2 regions of the Listeria tempestatis genome follow, and region 1 is predicted to be linked to the other one. Evidence: a T-box and tRNA genes for the amino acid it is inferred to sense, from the RefSeq annotation. Region 1 holds a T-box; the other holds one or more tRNA genes.

Region 1 (9,731 bases):
TAAAAACGAATCGCTTGAAGATGCTCTTCGTCGCTTTAAACGTACTGTTTCCAAAAGTGGAACTTTGCAGGAATCTAGAAAGCGCGAATTTTATGAAAAACCAAGCGTAAAACGTAAGAAAAAATCAGAGGCAGCAAGAAAACGTAAATTCTAATATTAAGGCGATGATATCGTTGACACTGCTTGACAAATTAAATGAAGATATGAAGCAAGCTATGCGTAGTAAGGAAAAAGAAAAACTTTCTGTTATTCGCATGTTAAAAGCTGCTTTGCAAAATGAAGCGATTAATCAAGGTGGAACTCTTTCCAAAGATGATGAAATCACTGTTCTCGCTCGTGAAATGAAACAGCGTCGAGATTCTTTGTCTGAGTTTGAAAAAGCTCAGCGGGAAGATTTAGCTGAAAAAGTTCGTGCTGAAATAGTTATTGTGGAACACTATTCCCCGAAACAATTAACAGACGATGAGCTTGAAGAAATTGTAAAAGTAACGATTGCAGAAGTTGGCGCCACATCAAAAGCCGATTTTGGTAAAGTGATGGGTAAAATAATGCCGAAAGTAAAAGGCAGAGCTGACGGAAATGCAGTGAATAACTTTGTTAAAAAATATCTTTCATAAAATGTTAAAAAGGCTAGTCATTATGCTAGCCTTTTTTTGTTGCCAACGAGGCATCAGCCCGAGTTTTTCTTATGCTGCATTTTCGTGTATAATAGAAGTGAAATTTAGTTTAAACGATAAGGGGTTAAAGCATGCAAAATGAGTCCTACAATGAAATCATTGAATTAAATGAAATGACCGATGGGCGTGATTTATTCGGCAACAATGATGCTAACATCGATGTTTTAGAAGATTCTCTGCAAGTTAAAATTGTGACGCGTGGAGGCGATGTTTCTATTACAGGTACTGAAGAGGCCGTTTCTGAGACGAAACATGTCATTTTAGCTTTGATAGATGTGCTTAAAAAAGGTGTACACATCGATGGACGCGATGTGGCTCAAGCGATAAAAATGGAAAAAGGCGGGACGCTTGAATACTTTCCAACACTATTTGACGATGAAATTACAAAAAACGCACAAGGAAAACCAATCCGTCCGAAAACCTTCGGACAGCGGAAGTATATGCAAATGGTTCGTAAATATGACATCGTTTTTGGTGTTGGTCCAGCAGGAACAGGAAAGACATACTTAGCTGTTGTCATGGCCGTTGATGCTTGGAAAAAAGGGAAGGTAAGTAAAATTATTCTAACCCGTCCAGCGGTTGAAGCAGGAGAGAGTCTGGGATTTTTACCGGGCGATTTAAAAGAAAAAGTTGATCCATATTTGCGCCCCGTTTATGATGCACTGTATGATATTTTTGGTGTTGAACATACAACGCGTTTGATGGACCGAGGAGTCATTGAAATTGCGCCGCTTGCTTATATGCGTGGACGAACATTAGATAACGCCTTCGTCATTCTAGATGAGGCGCAAAACACAACGATTGCGCAAATGAAAATGTTCTTAACTAGGCTTGGCTATGACTCAAAAATGATAGTAAATGGTGATATGACACAAATTGATTTACCAAAAGGTGCGGTTAGTGGTCTAGTCAATGCTGAACAAGTTTTAAGCAACGTAAAAAATATCGGTTTCGTTTATTTCGAGCATCATGACGTGGTAAGGCATCCGCTTGTGGCAGAGATTATTAAGGCATATGAGCGAATTTAGCCGGGAAAGGGCTGTAATATAGGTGAGGCAAAAATGGCAAAACTTGTATAGCAAACACAAAGAAAAAGTTTTCATTCCATTATTTATCGCAGTTCTTTTTTTCGCGTCCTATTTTTTGCTCATTCAAGTGACAAAGCCTGAATCCTATCAGGCGAAGTTGTTTTCAGTTTCCGAAAAAACCATTCGATCTCCTCAAACGGTTGTGGATACGGAAAAAACAGAAGAGGAGAAGCGAAAAGCAAGCGATGAAGTGGAAGATGTCTATGTCTATAACCGGGAAACAGCCACAAATCAAGTTGCGTTTACAAAATCCATTTTTGATTATATCAACGAAGTAAGAACAGAAACAGCAGATGCTGAGAAAGAAGCTAAAGCGGAGGCTGATGCAAACAATAAGCCAGCACCAAAGCCTACAACGGACGAAAATAAACTTAAAAATTTCAAGGAAAAACTCGTCGGGGATCATGCTGAAAATATTACCGAAAATATTTCGGACACAACATTTATTAATCTTTTGAACGCCTCACAAGCTGATTTAAAAGCAATAGAAGACCAAGTTGTTTCTGAAGTAGAACGTGCTATGAGTGACCGCATTCGCGAAAGCAATTTAAATGCTAAAAAAATTCAAGCGCGTGATGCAATCGAATTGTCTGCTGTGCCATCAAATTATAAAACAAGCGCTAAATCGCTCGTCTCAAATGCCATTATTCCTAACGAAACGGTGGATAAAGATCAAACTAAAGCGCGAAAAAAAGAGGCTGCAGAAAATGTCGTTCCTGAAAAAATATTGCAAGGTCAGGTCATTGTCCAAGAAGGGCAAATTATTGATAGAGAAACATATCGCCAACTAGAATTACTCCATTTAATTGACCAAAAAATGCCCATCAAACAATATACAGGATATGCATTTTTAGTTTTAGCACTCTTTCTTTTACTTTATTTTTATACAAAGAAAAGAAAATACCCACCTAAAAAACGCCGTCAAACAATCTTGATTTTTACAAGTGTTTATGTGACAACGCTCGTCTTCTTCCTTGTTATACGCTGGCTTGAAGGGGCGAATATTATCAATATCGCTTTTGTCTTTCCAGCCGCCTTTATGCCAATGGTGTTGAAAATTCTTTTGAACGAACGCTTCGCTTTCTTCGGTATTATTGTTATGGCGATAACAAGCTTGTTTGCTTTTGAGTCAGATACAACAAGCATTATGAATGTACTAATGGTTGCTTTCATTCTCTTAAGCGGACTAACGAGTGTCGTCGCGCTAAAAGATTACAGCCGGCGCATTGCCATTTTTCAAACGGGCATCATTGTAGGCGCGCTAAACGTCGTCTATGCCATGTTACTTTTAGGGATTAATAATTCCACGATTCTTAGTTTAAACGCCATCCAAGTTATTTTTTACGCATTTTTAGGTGGAATAGGTTCATTTATGTTAGGCTTGGCGCTTATCCCGTTATTTGAAACAATGTTTGGTATTTTAACAACGAGTCGCCTCATTGAACTTGCGAATCCAAATCACCCGCTGCTCAAGAAAATTTTAATGAAAGCGCCTGGAACGTATCATCATAGTATGATGGTTGCAAACCTTGCTGAAACATGTGCAGATGAAATTGGTGCAAATAGTTTACTGGTGCGAGTGGGTTGTTTCTACCATGATATAGGCAAGACACTTCGGCCGCCGTATTTTGTGGAAAACCAATTGCATGGCATTAATCCGCACGATAGATTGACACCAAAGCAAAGTCGCGATATTATTTTAGCGCATACAACGGACGGGGCAGAAATTTTAAAGGAAAACCATATGCCACAGCCAATTATTGACATTGCACTTATGCATCATGGCACGACAATTTTGAAATATTTTTATGTGAAAGAAAAAGAAAACCATCCAGATGTAAGCGAAAATGAATTCCGCTATAGCGGACCAAAGCCGCAAACAAAGGAAGTTGCCATTATTAATATTGCGGACAGTGTGGAAGCCGCTGTACGTTCTTGTGATGCCCCGACGAAAGAAAAAATAAGTAATATTGTCGACGGGATTATTCGTGAACGTATTTTAGATGGTCAGTTCACAGAATGCGAGATTACACTCCGTGAAATTGAAATGATTCGTGAGACGTTAAAACGAACGCTACACGGGATATACCATCAGCGGATTCAATATCCTGATGATTCGAAAGGGGAAAATGAATGAGTGATTTTGAACTAGACTTATTTGACGAAACAGAGCAAGTAAGCGAAAAAGAACAAAACTTTATTCGTGATATTTTAAATTTTTCTGTAGATTATTTAAAACTAGAGGGTATGATTGAAATGTCAGTCACATTAACAGATAATCCGCGCATTCAAGAAATAAACCGCGAATATCGCGGGAAAAATCAACCTACAGATGTGATTTCCTTTGCACTCGAAGAACTTTTCGAAGATGAAATAGAAATTGTGTCAGAAGAAGAAATGCCGCGAAATATTGGCGATATTATCATCTCGATTGAACGTGCCAAAGAACAAGCTGATGAATATGGACATACTTTTGACCGTGAACTTGGATTTTTAGCCGTACATGGACTACTCCACTTGCTCGGATACGACCATATCGAGCCAGAGGACGAAAAGGAAATGTTCGGACTTCAAAAAGAAATGTTGGATGCTTATGGGTTACAAAGATAGAAAATATAAGCGAAATCGCAATTTATTTGAGTCATTTAAACATGCTTTTACGGGGGTAAAAACGGCAGCAGCCGAAGAGCGGAATATGCGAATTCACCTCCTAGTCACACTTGTCGTTTTGATTGCCGCCAAAGTATTTTCTGTGACAAAAACCGAATGGCTGATTCTTCTTGTCTGCATTTTCATTGTGATTATACTTGAAATGGTGAACACTGCAATTGAACGCGCAGTAGATGCCATTACAACTGATTTTTCCCCTGAAGCCAAAAAAGCCAAAGATGTAGCAGCAGGCGCCGTTTTAATTGCCTCGTTCATGTCTTTTGTTATCGGACTAATCATTTTTTTACCATATGTATTTGCTATTTTTTGAAAGATAGGAGTTTAAAACTATGAGAGAAAGTAATTTTATTGAGCTTGCCAAGCGCGCACGTGAATTTGCCTACGTGCCGTATTCCAAGTTTCCAGTTGGCGCTGCACTTGTGACAGAAGACGATGAAGTGGTTTTAGGCTGCAACATTGAAAACGCCTCATTTGGGCTAACAAATTGTGCGGAGCGAACGGCGATTTTTAAGGCCGTGTCAGAGGGAAAGACGAATTTTAAAAAACTGGTAGTCGTTGCAGATACAGACGGACCCGTTTCACCTTGCGGGGCATGCCGCCAAGTCATCAGTGAGTTTTGTGATAAAACTATGCCAGTTGTACTAACAAATCTAAAGGGCGATGCAGTTGAAGTGACAGTTGAACAATTGCTTCCTGGCGCCTTTACGAGTGGGGATATGGATAATGAACGATACGTTTAAGTCTGGTTTTGTTGCGATTGTTGGGCGCCCGAATGTAGGAAAGTCCACGCTTTTAAACCAAATAATAGGTCAAAAAATTGCGATTATGAGTGATAAGGCGCAAACAACTCGAAACAAAGTGCAAGGGGTTTATACGGAGAGTGATGCGCAAGTGGTGTTCATCGATACGCCAGGCATCCATAAACCTAAACATAAGCTTGGCGATTTTATGGTCAAAGTGGCCTTAAACACTTTTCGTGAGGTCGATTTAATTTACTTTGTAATTGATGCAGAAACAGGTTTTGGTCGCGGCGATGAATTTATCATCGAGAAATTAAAAAACGTGGAAACACCAGTTTTCTTACTTATTAATAAAATTGATTTAATCTCCAAAGAAAAATTAGTGGAGCTTATCGAAAAATATAAAGAGTTACTCGATTTTGCGGAAATTATTCCTATTTCGGCACTGCAGGGCGATCAGGTGCCAAATCTACTAACCGAAACGAAAAATTACTTAGATGAAGGTCCGATGTACTATCCAAAAGACCAAATCACTGACCACCCAGAGCGCTTCATTATATCTGAACTTATCCGTGAGCAAGTGCTCCAATTAACACGTGAGGAAGTCCCGCATTCGGTGGCGGTTGTCATCGAAGGTATCGAAAAAAATCCGAAAACGGAGAAGCTCACAATTATGGCAACAATCATTGTTGAACGTAGTACGCAAAAAGGTATTATTATCGGCAAACAAGGCCAAATGCTTAAGCAAATTGGTATGCGCGCAAGAAAAGAAATCGAACTTTTAATGGGTTCCAAAGTATTTTTAGAAGTTTGGGTGAAAGTCCAAAAAAACTGGCGCGACAAAGAGCATTATTTGCAGGATTATGGGTTTAATCAAGATGAATATTAAGAGACAGCGAGGAGCATTCCTCGCTGTTTCTTAGTTCCAAATTAAATTATCATACTCCATCTCAAGAAAACCATCATCACCTAAATACTCATAATAAATCGAAAAACTCACCGTTTTTCCAGGATCAATCTTTTCATGAAAGTAATCTTTCTTCTCCACATCGGCGTAATCATCGGCATCATATTGGAACAAATAAAAATCTTTTGCAGACACATAAATCGGTTCTTTACCGTCATTACGCATTCTGACATCGACTTTATAATATTTATCAATCCCACGCTCATCAACTTTGTATGTTGTTGGCTCTTTGACAAGGACAGTTGCATTCTCACTAGATTTCCCTTCTTCACCATAAGAGAGTTCCAAGTAATCTTCATCACTATACTCATCCGTATAACCATCACTATAATCGCTTGAGATTCCAGTATCGCTAGAGGCACTATGCTCGCTCATATAAAAAATAAATGCAGCAAGCCCAGTCAGACAGCTAAGTAAAAAAGCAGCTCCACCAATACTTGTAAATAAAACCCCCATAAGCTTCTTTTTCTTTAAAAGTAAGAATGCGACACCCGTAATGGTAGCGGCAAACGAAATTAAACAGACTAACCCAATGATAATCGAATAAATCATACGCGTTTCTCCTTTTTATGTATTACTAACATTGTACCACCTCCGCAGAGTTTAGAGAACTATAAGTGCATCAAAAAATAAAAATACAAGAGTGCGGTATAGATTTTTTTGATATAAAAGAATGAGGATTAATTTCGGTTGGCCTTTGCCTGGTACAAGAAAATCCTATCTTTTATTACGCTATTAAAATCGCTAACTCATTAAAAGAATAATGGAAGAAGATAATCATTATATGGATATATCTAACTAGACAGTTCATTCTGATTATGAAAAATCGTTTGTTTTAGAGTAATGACTATTTATCCTAAAAACGAATTTAGCATTTTATTTAAACTAACTTACGATTTTATGTTCTCATCTTTTTGGTATGACTATAATGTTACAGATGCTTTTAGAATATGCTTTTTCCGTGTATAATAAAAATTTAGGGGGTGTTCGAGTGGAAAAATGTGAAGGTATTGTTTTGCGTGCTAGCAATTACCGGGAGTCAGATAAAATTGTAGTCGTTTATACGCGTGAATTCGGGAAAATCGGAATGGTTGCACGCGGAGCTAAAAAAGGACAAAGTCGTCTTGCTGCTGTGACGCAACCTTTCACACAAGGAAACTTTACTTTTTTTGGAAATAAAGGGCTCGTAACACTCCAACAAGGCGATTTGATTCATAATTTTTCAGATATCCAAACAGATATTTTTTTAACAGCGTACGCCGCTTACGTTTGCGAACTACTTGATAAATCAGTAGAAGAGCGGAAACCAAACGCTTATATATACGAACTTGTTTCAGAAATTCTAAACGACATTGATGAAGGCTATGATGCGCAAATTTTAGTGCAGATTTTTGAAATGAAAATGTTGAATGTTTTAGGGCTTTATCCTGTTATGGATAAATGTGCGATTTGTGGGGCTACTTCCGGACATTTCGATTTTTCAACGCACGCAGACGGTCTTGTTTGCCACCGCTGCTTTGAAAAAGATCCTTATCGCTTACATTTACCAGAAAATGTTGTGAAACTTTTACGTTTATTTTATATTTTTAAGCTGGATCGCCTTGGCGAAATTAATGTAAAACCAGAAACAAAAGCGATACTTGAGAAAACCATTGATACGTATTACGAAGAAAAAACGGGACTCTTTTTGAAAAGCAAACGTTTTTTGCGTGACATGTCAAAGTGGGATCACATGTTGAAGAAAGAAGATAGCGATTGACAAAGCTAAAAAAATGAAGTATCTTGTAAATAAGATTTAAATAGGTACGATGATGAAAAAAAGTAGAAACAAGCTCTTTATTTAGCGAACTTGGATAGGTGAGAGCCAAGTGAAATCTTGTTTTGAAAAGGCATTTCGGAGTACAGACGAAATCAAGGTGGGAATTGTATAATTCCAAATAGGGTGGAACCGCGAGATAACTCTCGTCCCTATATGTTGTCATGGCATATAGAGACGGGAGTTTTTATATGGCCGTAAAACTTTGGAGGTGCTAGAAATGAATGTACAAAAAATGATTCGCACATTGCAAGACTATTGGTCAGAACAAGGCTGCATCATGTTGCAATCCTATGATGTTGAAAAAGGGGCTGGAACAATGAGTCCTTACACATTTTTAAAGGCAATTGGACCAGAGCCTTGGAAAGCGGGATATGTTGAGCCATCTCGTCGCCCAGCAGATGGTCGGTACGGGGAAAACCCTAACCGCTTATTCCAACATCATCAATTTCAAGTGGTTATGAAGCCATCACCAGTCAATATTCAAGAGCTTTACTTAGGCTCACTTGAAAAACTGGGCATTGATCCGTTAAAGCATGACATTCGCTTTGTTGAGGACAATTGGGAGAATCCTTCGCTAGGCTGTGCTGGTCTAGGCTGGGAAGTATGGCTTGATGGTATGGAAATTACACAATTCACTTATTTTCAACAAGTAGGTGGGTTGGAGTGCTCGCCAGTCACATCGGAAATTACTTACGGGTTAGAGCGTCTGGCAAGTTATATTCAAGATGAAGAAAATGTCTTTGATTTAGAGTGGACTGAAGGCATTTCGTATCGCGATATTTTCTATCAAGCAGAATATGAAAATTCGAAATATGCATTTGAAACATCCAATACGGAAATGTTGTTATCGCTATTTGACACATATGAGCGCGAAGCAGGCAACCAAATGGGCGAGGGACTTGTTTTCCCAGCATATGATTATGTACTAAAATGCTCACACACCTTTAATTTGCTCGATGCAAGAGGTGTTGTCTCTGTAACAGAGCGTGCACAGTATATTGGGCGAATTCGGAATCTCGCAAGACGAATCGCACGCACCTTTTATGAGGAACGCGAAAAACTTGGCTTCCCTTTAATAAAGGAGGAACAAAATCATGAATAAAGATTTTTTACTTGAAATCGGACTTGAAGAAATGCCTGCAAAATATATTTCGGCTTCAGCAGAACAGCTAAAAGAACGTGCCAGAGATTGGTTTAAAGAGAAAAAAATTGCAGTTGAAAAAATTCAAACATATTCATCGCCAAGACGACTTACAATTTTAGCGAAAAACGTTGCTGCACAACAAGAAGACCAAATAGAGGAAGCAAAAGGCCCTGCTAAAAAAATCGCTTTTGATGAAAACGGTGACTGGTCAAAGGCCGCTCAAGGATTCGCGAGAAGTCAAGGTGTTACACCAGATGACTTAACTTTTCGGGAAATAAAAGGCACCGAGTATATCTATATCAAAAAAGAAGTAAAAGGCCTCAAAACGTTTGATTTACTCCCTGAATTCCAAAAAATTATAACGGACATGACTTTCCCAGTTAGTATGCACTGGGCGGACCTCGATTTGCGCTATATTCGGCCAATTAAATGGCTAGTTGCATTATATGATACGGAAATTGTCCCATTTATAGTGGCTGGTGTGAAAACGGGAAATGAAACGCGGGGGCATCGCTTTCTTGGTAAGTCTACAATTGTGAAAACGCCATCTGATTATGAGCATCTACTCCTTGAACAATTTGTTATTGCAGATGCGGAAGCAAGGAAGGCGGCGATTTGCGAACAGA
Region 2 (9,731 bases), on a different contig from region 1:
TTAGCCCAGTATCGACAGAAGCATCTGCAAAACCGCCGCCACTTGAACTCGCAAGCTGTGGTCCCGCCTCAGGAAGTGAGCTATTGCCACCATAAATAAGAGGTGTTAGTGACCAATAAGTCGGAGCTGCTAGTAAAATCGCTAGTCCGAGCGCTGTGATTTTTGCAGTTAGTCCTTTTGATTCATGACGATATAGCACGAGGAATAGTGAAATCGCCGCTGAAAGAAGTGCAATCCCAATCGCAAATGGTACGGTGTACTGAAAGACAAAGAATGCCTGCAAGAGCCCCGTTAAAGTAATAGCACTTGGGAGTAAAAAGGATTGCCAATTTTTCTTCTCGCGATAAAGTTTGAAAAGAGCGACTAAACCTGCGCCAGCTAGCGCCGCAATTGGTGGGGCAAGCATGATTAGATAATAATGATGGAAGAAGCCAGCTACACTGAAGAAACCAGCAACTGGAATAAGCCAAGCAGTCCAGAAAACCATTTCCTTTTGAGCGTCTGATAAATGGAACCATTTTTCATTTTCACGGCGATACGCAATAAAAATCGCGATTATGCCAAAGAGTGCTAGTGGCAAGAACCAACTAATTTGGTCGCCTAAGGCTGTTTGGAAAAGTCGTAACGGGCCTTTTTCACCCGTACCAAACATACCGCTACTGCCCATCATTTTTGAGCCGCCTTGTCCACCGCTTCCTTGTCCAGAAGGAGGGCTTGGCATGCCAGTTGAACTTCCACCACCAAATGATTGGCTGCCATCATTTTGTCCGCCAGGTGCGCCGCCTTGCATGCCGTAAACACTACTAGACGGGCCACCACCACTAGTACCAGTACCTGTTTCTTGTCCAAGTAAACGTTCCATACCGTTGTAGCCAAAAGCGAGTTCTAGGACGGAGTTTGTCTGGCTACTTCCAATATAAGGACGACTAGACGCGCTTGTTTGATCAACAATGACCGCCCATGAAACGGATACACCAAGCATAAGGACGAGAGATAGCGCCAAATGGACCGCCTTTTTTTTCCAAGAAATGTTTGTCGCAAGTAAATAGAAAACTACGAAAGCGGGAAGAACCATGTACGCCTGTAACATCTTAACGTTAAACCCAACCCCAATCATAACGAAAGCAAGAAGCAACCAACCAAGTTTTCCGCGCTTAACAGCTTTAAAAAGAAAGAGCGTGCCGAGCATTAGGAAGAAAACTAAGATAGCGTCCACGTTATTGGTTCGTGAAACGGCAACGGCAATGGGCGTTAGTGCGAGGATGAGGGCTGAAATACGAGCCGCCCATTTCCCGAACCGCGGGCGAATAAGGAAATATAAAATGATAACAGAACAAACGCCCGCAAGAGCCTGCGGTAAAATGACGCTCCAACCATGAACCCCGAATAGTTTAGCGCTAATTGCCTGAAACCAAAAGGCAACTGGAGGCTTATCTACAGTAATAAAACCTGCTGGATCAAAGGAGGCGTAAAAGAAGTTGTGGAAATTTTGTACCATACTTGTCACGGCTGCGGTATAATAAGGATTAACCGTCGCATCATTCCAAATACCATAAAAATTAACAAAAATAGCAATACAAATAATACCAATTAAATAAAAATCAATTTTTTTCTTCATGAAATCACTTCTCTCTTTTTATGAATAAACTAAGTGTAAAAGCTAAATGTGAATAGGTTATGAATAAATTTAGAAAGAAGTTTAAAATTAAATCTGATGAGCGATATACCCAATTTTTTACAAAAAAAACATAAATTTTTAAAAAAGGTCTTGTCAAAATTAGTAACTGGTGTTATGATATAAAAGTTGTTACAAACAACGTTATAAAGCCAATTATGCGGGTGTAGTTTAGTGGTAAAACCACAGCCTTCCAAGCTGTTGTCGGGAGTTCGATTCTCCTCACCCGCTCTTTACATACTGTTACTAACGCAGTGTTTCGACCTTTTTAAGCGAAGCATTGCGTTTATTTTTTATTTAAAAGGAGGTTTTCGCATGGACACAGCAAAGCTAAAAGCTGAAATAATTCAGTATGCGACCGAAATTGGTGTGCAGAAAATTGGCTTCACGACTGCGGACCCTTTTTTGTTTTTAAAAGAACGTTTAGAAATTGCCGAAAAAGAAGAGGTTTTAACCGGGTTTGAACATCCTATTTTAGACGAAAGAGTGTATCCAGAGCTTATTTTTGAAGAGCCAAAATCGATAATCGCAATTGCGCTTGCCTATCCGTCAAAACTTAAGGAGAGCCCAGTGAGTAAACGCGAGTCGCGGCGCGGTGTTTTTGCACGTGCTTCTTGGGGGACTGATTACCATAAAATTTTGCGCGAAAAGCTAGCACTTATTGAAGCTTTTATTTTAAAACGAGTGCCCGATGCTAAAATGAAGAGTATGGTCGACACGGGTGAACTGTCTGATGTGGCTGTGGCCGAACGTGCAGGTATTGGTGCCCGTGCTAAAAATACGCTATTACTTACAAAAGAATATGGCTCATGGGTGTATTTGGGCGAAATGTTAACAAATATCATTTTTCCACCAGATAAACCTACCGGGGACCTCTGTGGTGACTGTAATAAATGTGTCGAAGCTTGTCCAACTGGCTCACTGCTCGGCGAAGGCGCAATGAATCCTAAAATTTGTTTAAGCTATTTAACGCAAACGAAAGGCTTTTTAGAGGAAAAATATCGCGATATATTGCATAATCGTTTATATGGCTGTGATACGTGCCAAGTCGTCTGTCCGTATAACCGCGGACAAGATTTTCACCTGCATAAAGAAATGGAACCAGATCCAGAACGTGTACGGCCAGAACTTAAGCCGCTATTACACATTTCTAATCGTGAATTTAAGGAGAAGTTTGGGCATATGGCGGGCTCTTGGCGGGGGAAAAAGCCAATTCAGCGCAATGCAATTATTGTCCTAGCACGCTATAAAGATAAGACGGCAATACCTGATTTAATTGGCTGTTTATATGATGACACACGTCCAGTCATTCGTGGCACTGCCGCATGGGCGCTTGCTAGAATTGGTGGTCAAAACGCTGAAAATGCCATTTTAACGGCAGAAAAAGTAGAAACAAATGAAGAGGTTTTAACAGAAATTAAACAAGCAAAAAAAATTTTAGGGGTAAGGTGAGTAAAAAATGGCCAATCATATTGTTCTTTATCAACCAGAAATACCGGCGAACACGGGAAATATTTCGCGCACGTGCGCGGGGACGGATACTTATTTGCATCTTATTCGCCCGCTAGGTTTTAGCACAGATGATAAAATGTTGAAACGCGCGGGTCTAGATTACTGGGACCACGTAAAATTAAATTATTACGACTCACTGGATGAGTTTTTTGAAAAAAATGTGGGTGGCGAGTTTTATTTTATTACAAAGTTTGGTCGTCATGTATATAGTGATGTGGATTATAGCAACCCTGATAAAGATTACTTTTTTATTTTTGGGAAGGAGACAACGGGGTTGCCTGATGAGTTATTAAAAGCGCATGAGGAAACGGCTCTTCGAATTCCAATGACAGATAAAATCAGATCACTTAACTTATCTAATACGGCAGCGATTTTAATTTATGAAACTTTGAGACAACAAAATTTTGGAGAGCTTGATCAGGCGCCGCATTATGAACGCCAAATTTTTGAAGACTAAAGGGGGAGTTACAATGAATGAAACGATTGAACAAATTTTAGGACATTATTCTGTGCGTGAGTTTAAAGATAAACCGCTATCTGCGGAACAAATTACACTACTCGTGAAAAGTGCGCAAGCGGCATCTACTTCCAACTTTGTCCAAGCGTATTCGGTAATCGGAGTAAGTGATAAATCGATTCGTAAAGAACTGGCTAAAATTGCAAATAATATGGGTTACATCGAAAAGACAGGGCAATTTTTCGTTTTTGTCGCAGATTTAGCAAGAAATAAACGTATTGCGGAAGCATACAATACTTCGGTTGATTCTTTAGAAACAGTTGAGAAGTTTTTAGTGGCGGTCATCGATGCCGCGCTTGCGGCTCAAAATATGGCGCTTGCGGCTGAATCAATGGGACTTGGGGTTTGCTATATTGGCGGTATTCGAAATGATTTGAAGAAAGTATCCGAGCTTCTTCAAATCCCAGATTATGCGGTGCCACTTTTTGGCTTGACAGTGGGGCACCCAGTGCAAAATTCTGCGCCTAAACCGCGGATGCCAGAAGGGCTAATTTATCATGAGAATACTTATCAGGAAAAAGAAAAGGATTTATATTATGCGTATGATAAGATTATTCGAGATTATTATAAGGAACGAACTGGCGGTGCGCGTGTTGAAGCATGGACGGAACAAATTGCCAAAGGTATGAGTCATAAAACGCGCACAGAGTTGAAAGCTTTTATTGAAAGTAAACATTTAGGGGTAAAATAAAAAAGTGTAGGTGACTTCTCACCTGCACTTTTTTGTCCTATTACTAGTTTCGCTTGTTTCGGGCGGATTGAATTAAGTTCCAGATAATGAGAACTAAAATCACAATAAGAAGGAGGTTAATTAAACCACCCGCGATGTGAAAAATCAACCCAATAAGCCAAACAACGAATAAAACAACGATAATTCCCCAAATTATACCCAACATATTAAAACCTCAAATCCTTTGATTGTACGTTAAATATTTACCACAATTTGAAGCGTACAAAACATGTTAGAGATGGTGCTTTTCACGAATAGTTTGTAAGAGTCCTTTTGTTCCAGCTGAGACTAGTCGTTCTGTTTCATCAAAATCTCCCGTGTAATACGGGTCAGGAATACTCGAACGGTCACAATTTGGAACAAAATCCATCAATTTATAAATTAAAGCTGAGCTATTCGTACCACCTAGCGCGTAAATGTCTTCCACATTAGATTCATCCATTCCAATAATATAATCTGCCGTTTCAAAATCAGCTAAGCTTATTTTCCTAGCACGCATATGACTAAAATCAATTTGATGTTTTTCTAAAACCTTTTGCGTTCCGCGGTGAGGTGGATTTCCTAAGTTCCAAGTACCCGTTGCAGCTGAATCGATTTCAAACTGGTCAGCTAAATTCGCCTCCCAAACTTCCTTTCTAAAAAAACCTTCTGCCATCGGAGAGCGACAAATATTTCCGAGGCAAACAAAAACCACTTTAATCATGATTATTCCTCCTTCCATTCTTTCTCTAATGCCGAAATATCAATACCGCAAGCTTGAAATTGCTGAAAAAAATCATTTACAAGATCTTTTGGTAATTTTCGTTTAAAATATAAAATTTGATTTTCAAATATAGGAAAAGCAATTTTTGCGTCACCAGCCAAAATAAGCATTTCTAAATGATGAAAATACCACGACTTATCCGTTTCATCTTCAAGCAAGGTTAAAATGTCTTTCTTTCTAGAAGAGTCCGCTTGAAGTAACATCTGCTCAAGCTTTATATGCCCGTACGTTTCAATATTTTCAACATCAAACGGTTCAAAATAAAGTGCTTCTAAAAAAGTATCAAAATCTGGAGCAACTGTAAGTGTCTGCAAAGTTTCAAAATCGGCGTATAAAATACTTGGAATAGCCGCCTTATAATCAAAACCGAGATAACGTTCACTATCCTTAGAAAAATAAATGATTTTCCTAGGAAGTGGGTTTTCAGATAGGGCTGGAGGGTCTGTAATTAAATGGTTAAGACCAAAAATTTGATAAATTTCCAAAAAATCAAAACCATATGAAGTTGGTTCGTTTGTTTTTAAATGGTTTTTTTGAATAAAGCCGCCATTTTGTTTTGCGATTAGCTTTCGGTAGGCTTTTGGTAACTGAATTTGATTCGCTATTTCAAATGCATCCATGTCATGCTCTAACGCCTGTGCTGTTTTGGATTCTATCCACATTTTAAACACCTCCAAATTCCATTATGCTAAAGATTTTTGAAGCTTGCAACCTTAAATCGTTTAGGAAACTAATTTTGTGGTAAACTTAGATTGTGATACTTTCCACACTGGACAAAATGCAAGTCTTAGTTTATAATAATTATTATATAATAGTAATTATAATTTAGGAGGAGAAAAAAGATTATGAAAACAATTAACTCAGTTGATACGAAGGAATTCTTAAACCACCAAGTTGCAAATTTAAATGTATTTACGGTAAAAATTCATCAAATTCATTGGTATATGCGCGGACGTAGCTTTTTCACTTTACATGAAAAAATGGATGATTTATACAGCGAATTTGGGGAACAAATGGACGAAGTAGCAGAACGTTTACTTGCAATTGGCGGTAGCCCGTTCAGTACATTAAAAGAATTTTTAGACAATGCAAGTGTTGAAGAAACGCCTTACACAAAACCAAAAACGATGGAAGAGTTGATGGAAGATCTTGTGGGTACTTTAGAACTTCTCCGTGATGAGTATAAGCAAGGAATTGAGCTTTCTGAAAAAGAGGGCGATGATGTTACAAATGACATGTTAATTGGCTTTAAGGCAGAGATTGACAAACATATTTGGATGTTTAAAGCTTATCTTGGTAAAGGTCCTTTAGACAAATAAGGAGTGAAGATGTGGCGCTTTGTCACATCTTTTTTTATGTAAACAATTTATGTTATATAACAGAATTCCTTTATTAAAATTGTTATTTAACAAAATGTTTAAAGTTTTATGAAAAGAGGTATAAAAAAATCAAGCATAAAAGCAGAATACATGATTAATTGGTAAAAATCTGCTAATCTAGCTATAAATCATGAAGGAATGAGGAGTGAAATTATGGAAATTAAAGTGACGGAAAATGCCCAAAGCTGGTTTAAAGATGAGTTCGATGTATCAGGCGATAACGGTATTCGCCTATTCGCTAAATACGGTGGCTCCAACAGTTCCTTGCATCCAGGTTTTTCAATCGGAGTATCTGCTGCAGTTCCACATGAAGCTGTCGTAACCGATCAAGAAGAAGGAATTCTGTTCTTTATCGAAGAACATGATTACTGGTATTTTAAAGAACATGACTGGGAAATTGATTACAACCCTGATACAGAGGAAGTAAAATATTCCTATACTGAAACGGTCAGGTAAATATCATTTTAATGAACTGCAAGCAGATATGCTTGCAGTTTTTTAGAGATTGACTCGAAACGTATGTTCTGTTAAGCTACTAAAACAGGGGGTTTTTACTAGATGAAAAAATTAGTAGTTTTAATTACCGCACTGCTTTTGTTAGCTGGATGCGGCAACATGTCGATTGTTTCAGGAGAGGTAGAGAGCAAAATTTCTTCAGAAAAGCTAGTCGGCGCGAGTTTTACATTTTTTGATGTTGGTCAAGGGAACAGCACCCTAATTGAGGCGGACGACGGCACAACCATTTTAATTGATACGGGTCGAAGCGATGATAATCGCATTTTGACATACTTGGAAGAAAAAAACATCAAAAAAATTGATTTGCTTCTTCTAACCCATCCGCATGCTGACCATATTGGAAATGCAGACAAAATAATTCAAACCTACCAGCCAAAGGAAATTTGGATGGACGGCTTAACTTTTAACAGTTCCATCTATGAGCGAGTAATTGATGCGGCGCTTAATTCTGATGCGGTGTATAAGGAGCCCCGTACAGGAGATCAGGCGTCTTTTGGACCGTTTGAACTCTCCGTTTTAAGCCCAAAAGAGCTTAGTAATGACGCTAATAATGATAGTATTGCGGTTAAACTTACATATAAGGACATTTCGGCGATTTTCACAGGGGATGCTGAAAAAGAGCGCGAAAAGGAAATGGTGGCTGGCAATTTAAATCTGAAAGCTGATATTTTAAGTCTTGGGCATCACGGCTCCTCTACGTCCAATCAACCTTTTTTCTTGGATAAAGTGGCGCCTCAGATAGCCATTTATTCTGCGGAAAAAGGAAATAGTTATGGACATCCTCATGTTGAGGTTTTAGAATGGTTGAAGGAACGAAACATCGAAACTTACGGAACGGATGTAAATGGGACTGTGACGATTACGACAGACGGACAATCGCTTAATGTGGCAACGGAAAAAACAGGCACACCAAAATCCGGTAGTAGCTACGAGGCTGACACAAAGGAAAGAGCGGCATCTAAAACGGACGAGGGAGAGGCAGAAGAAATGCCAACTTCGATTAATTTAAACACGGCTTCGCTTGAGGAGTTACAATTTTTACCGCTTATTGGTCCAGAACTGGCGAATAAAATTATTGCAGAGCGACCCTATACGTCTATTGACGATTTAAAACGCATTAACGGAATTGGTGACGGGATAGTGCGACAAATAAAAGCGCAAGGAATTGCGGTAACAAAGTAGGTGAGAAATGTGGAGGCTGTACTTGACCGAATTGAAGATGGTATCGCAGTTTTTATTATAAAACAGGATGAATCTGAATTTGAAATGGAGCATGCTAAAATGCCAACTGACTTAAAAGAAGGGGACAGCGTTTGGATTGCCGCGGATGGGACAGTGACGAAAAATGAAGCCACCTCTAGAGATGCTAAATCGCGAATTGAAGCTAAATTAGAACGCCTCCGAAAGCAAAACGGACGTTGACATGTGAAAATAAGCGAGGTATATTAATTCAAATAGAAGAATCTGAGATTTTTTTTGCATGAGGGGGATTTCATTTGGAAGAGCGAATTTTGATGTATTTAGAAGAAAATCAGGCGGACTTTGTTGCGATTAGTCACGCGATTCATGCGCGACCAGAAATTGGGAACGAAGAGTTTTTTGCGAGTCGTCTTTTGGCGGAAACGCTTGAAAAAGAAGGGTTTAGTTTGAAACGCGGTGTCGCAAATCATGAAACAGCCTTTATTGCCGAAAAAAGAAGTGGTAAAAAAGGTCCGCGAGTGGTTTTTCTAGCGGAATACGATGCGCTGCCTGGTCTTGGGCATGCTTGTGGGCACAATCTGATTGGGACGACGAGTGTTTTTGCAGCGATTGCTCTTGCTCGGGTTTTGGCTGATATTGGCGGCGATGTGCTTGTTTACGGGACGCCAGCTGAAGAAGGCGGTCCAAATGGTAGCGCTAAGGGAAGCTTTGTCCGCGAGGGTCTATTTACTGATATTGATGCGGCACTCATGATTCACCCAAATGGTAAAACACATGCTACGGTGAAGGCGCCAGCTGTCGATGTGCTCGATTTTGAATTTATTGGTAAGGCGGCACATGCGGCAACGAATCCTGATGAAGGAATTAATGCACTTGACGGTGTCATTCAGTTTTATAACGGGGTTAATGCACTTAGACAGCATTTACCAAAAGATGCCAGTATCCACGGAATTATAACGGATGGCGGAGTGGCAGCAAATATTGTGCCAGATTATGCTAAGGCGCGTTTTTTTATCCGTTCGGCTAAACGGAAAGATTTAAACAGTTTGACTGAGCGAGTTATTCAAATTGCGGAAGGCGCATCTTTGCAGACAGGCGCTAAAATGAACGCGATTCGTATTCAAAATGGTGTCGATAATGTATGGGTGAATGAGCCATTTAATCGCCTTTTTAGTGAGGTTGCGAGAAGTCTTGATATTCCATGTGATACAACTGGAAAAGGTGTCGGGTCAAGCGATGCTGGAAATGTTAGCCAAGTCATTCCAACGATTCATCCCTTTATAAAAATCGGACCTGAAACACTTGTTGCACATACAGATGAATTTCGTGAGGCAGCAAAATCAAGCGAAGGAGATAAAGCCCTTTTACTTGGGGCAAAACTACTCGCTTTGACTGCGCTACAACTTTACAAGGAGACAGACCTACTTGAAGAAATCAAA

Evidence for each region. A T-box is a leader RNA that pairs with one kind of tRNA and senses whether it is charged. The one in region 1 lies ahead of glyQ (glycine--tRNA ligase subunit alpha), so its partner is inferred to be a tRNA-Gly.
Region 2: it has a tRNA-Gly gene. The T-box ahead of glyQ (glycine--tRNA ligase subunit alpha) is inferred to sense a tRNA for this amino acid. The anticodon was not compared.

The regions. Positions count from the first base shown of each region.
Region 1 is NZ_CAUYTK010000001.1:279,044-288,774, forward strand. Features, by position in the region: gene rpsU (30S ribosomal protein S21) at 1-154, shown strand, start outside; gene R8923_RS01560 (GatB/YqeY domain-containing protein) at 174-617, shown strand; gene R8923_RS01565 (PhoH family protein) at 749-1,705, shown strand; gene R8923_RS01570 (HD family phosphohydrolase) at 1,728-3,902, shown strand; gene ybeY (rRNA maturation RNase YbeY) at 3,899-4,375, shown strand; gene R8923_RS01580 (diacylglycerol kinase family protein) at 4,353-4,745, shown strand; gene R8923_RS01585 (cytidine deaminase) at 4,765-5,175, shown strand; gene era (GTPase Era) at 5,159-6,064, shown strand; gene R8923_RS01595 (DUF4352 domain-containing protein) at 6,095-6,694, opposite strand; gene recO (DNA repair protein RecO) at 7,134-7,901, shown strand; T-box leader at 7,942-8,115, shown strand; gene glyQ (glycine--tRNA ligase subunit alpha) at 8,179-9,063, shown strand; gene glyS (glycine--tRNA ligase subunit beta) at 9,056-9,731, shown strand, end outside.
Region 2 is NZ_CAUYTK010000003.1:116,806-126,536, reverse strand. Features, by position in the region: gene R8923_RS05500 (glycosyltransferase family 39 protein) at 1-1,618, opposite strand, end outside; tRNA gene R8923_RS05495 (tRNA-Gly) at 1,836-1,906, shown strand; gene queG (tRNA epoxyqueuosine(34) reductase QueG) at 1,991-3,127, shown strand; gene trmL (tRNA (uridine(34)/cytosine(34)/5-carboxymethylaminomethyluridine(34)-2'-O)-methyltransferase TrmL) at 3,135-3,644, shown strand; gene nfsA (oxygen-insensitive NADPH nitroreductase) at 3,658-4,395, shown strand; gene R8923_RS05475 (lmo0937 family membrane protein) at 4,439-4,600, opposite strand; gene R8923_RS05470 (low molecular weight protein-tyrosine-phosphatase) at 4,667-5,137, opposite strand; gene R8923_RS05465 (SMI1/KNR4 family protein) at 5,140-5,859, opposite strand; gene R8923_RS05460 (Dps family protein) at 6,043-6,516, shown strand; gene R8923_RS05455 (HesB/YadR/YfhF family protein) at 6,730-7,032, shown strand; gene R8923_RS05450 (MBL fold metallo-hydrolase) at 7,135-8,274, shown strand; gene R8923_RS05445 (DUF3006 domain-containing protein) at 8,284-8,514, shown strand; gene R8923_RS05440 (M20 family metallopeptidase) at 8,607-9,731, shown strand, end outside.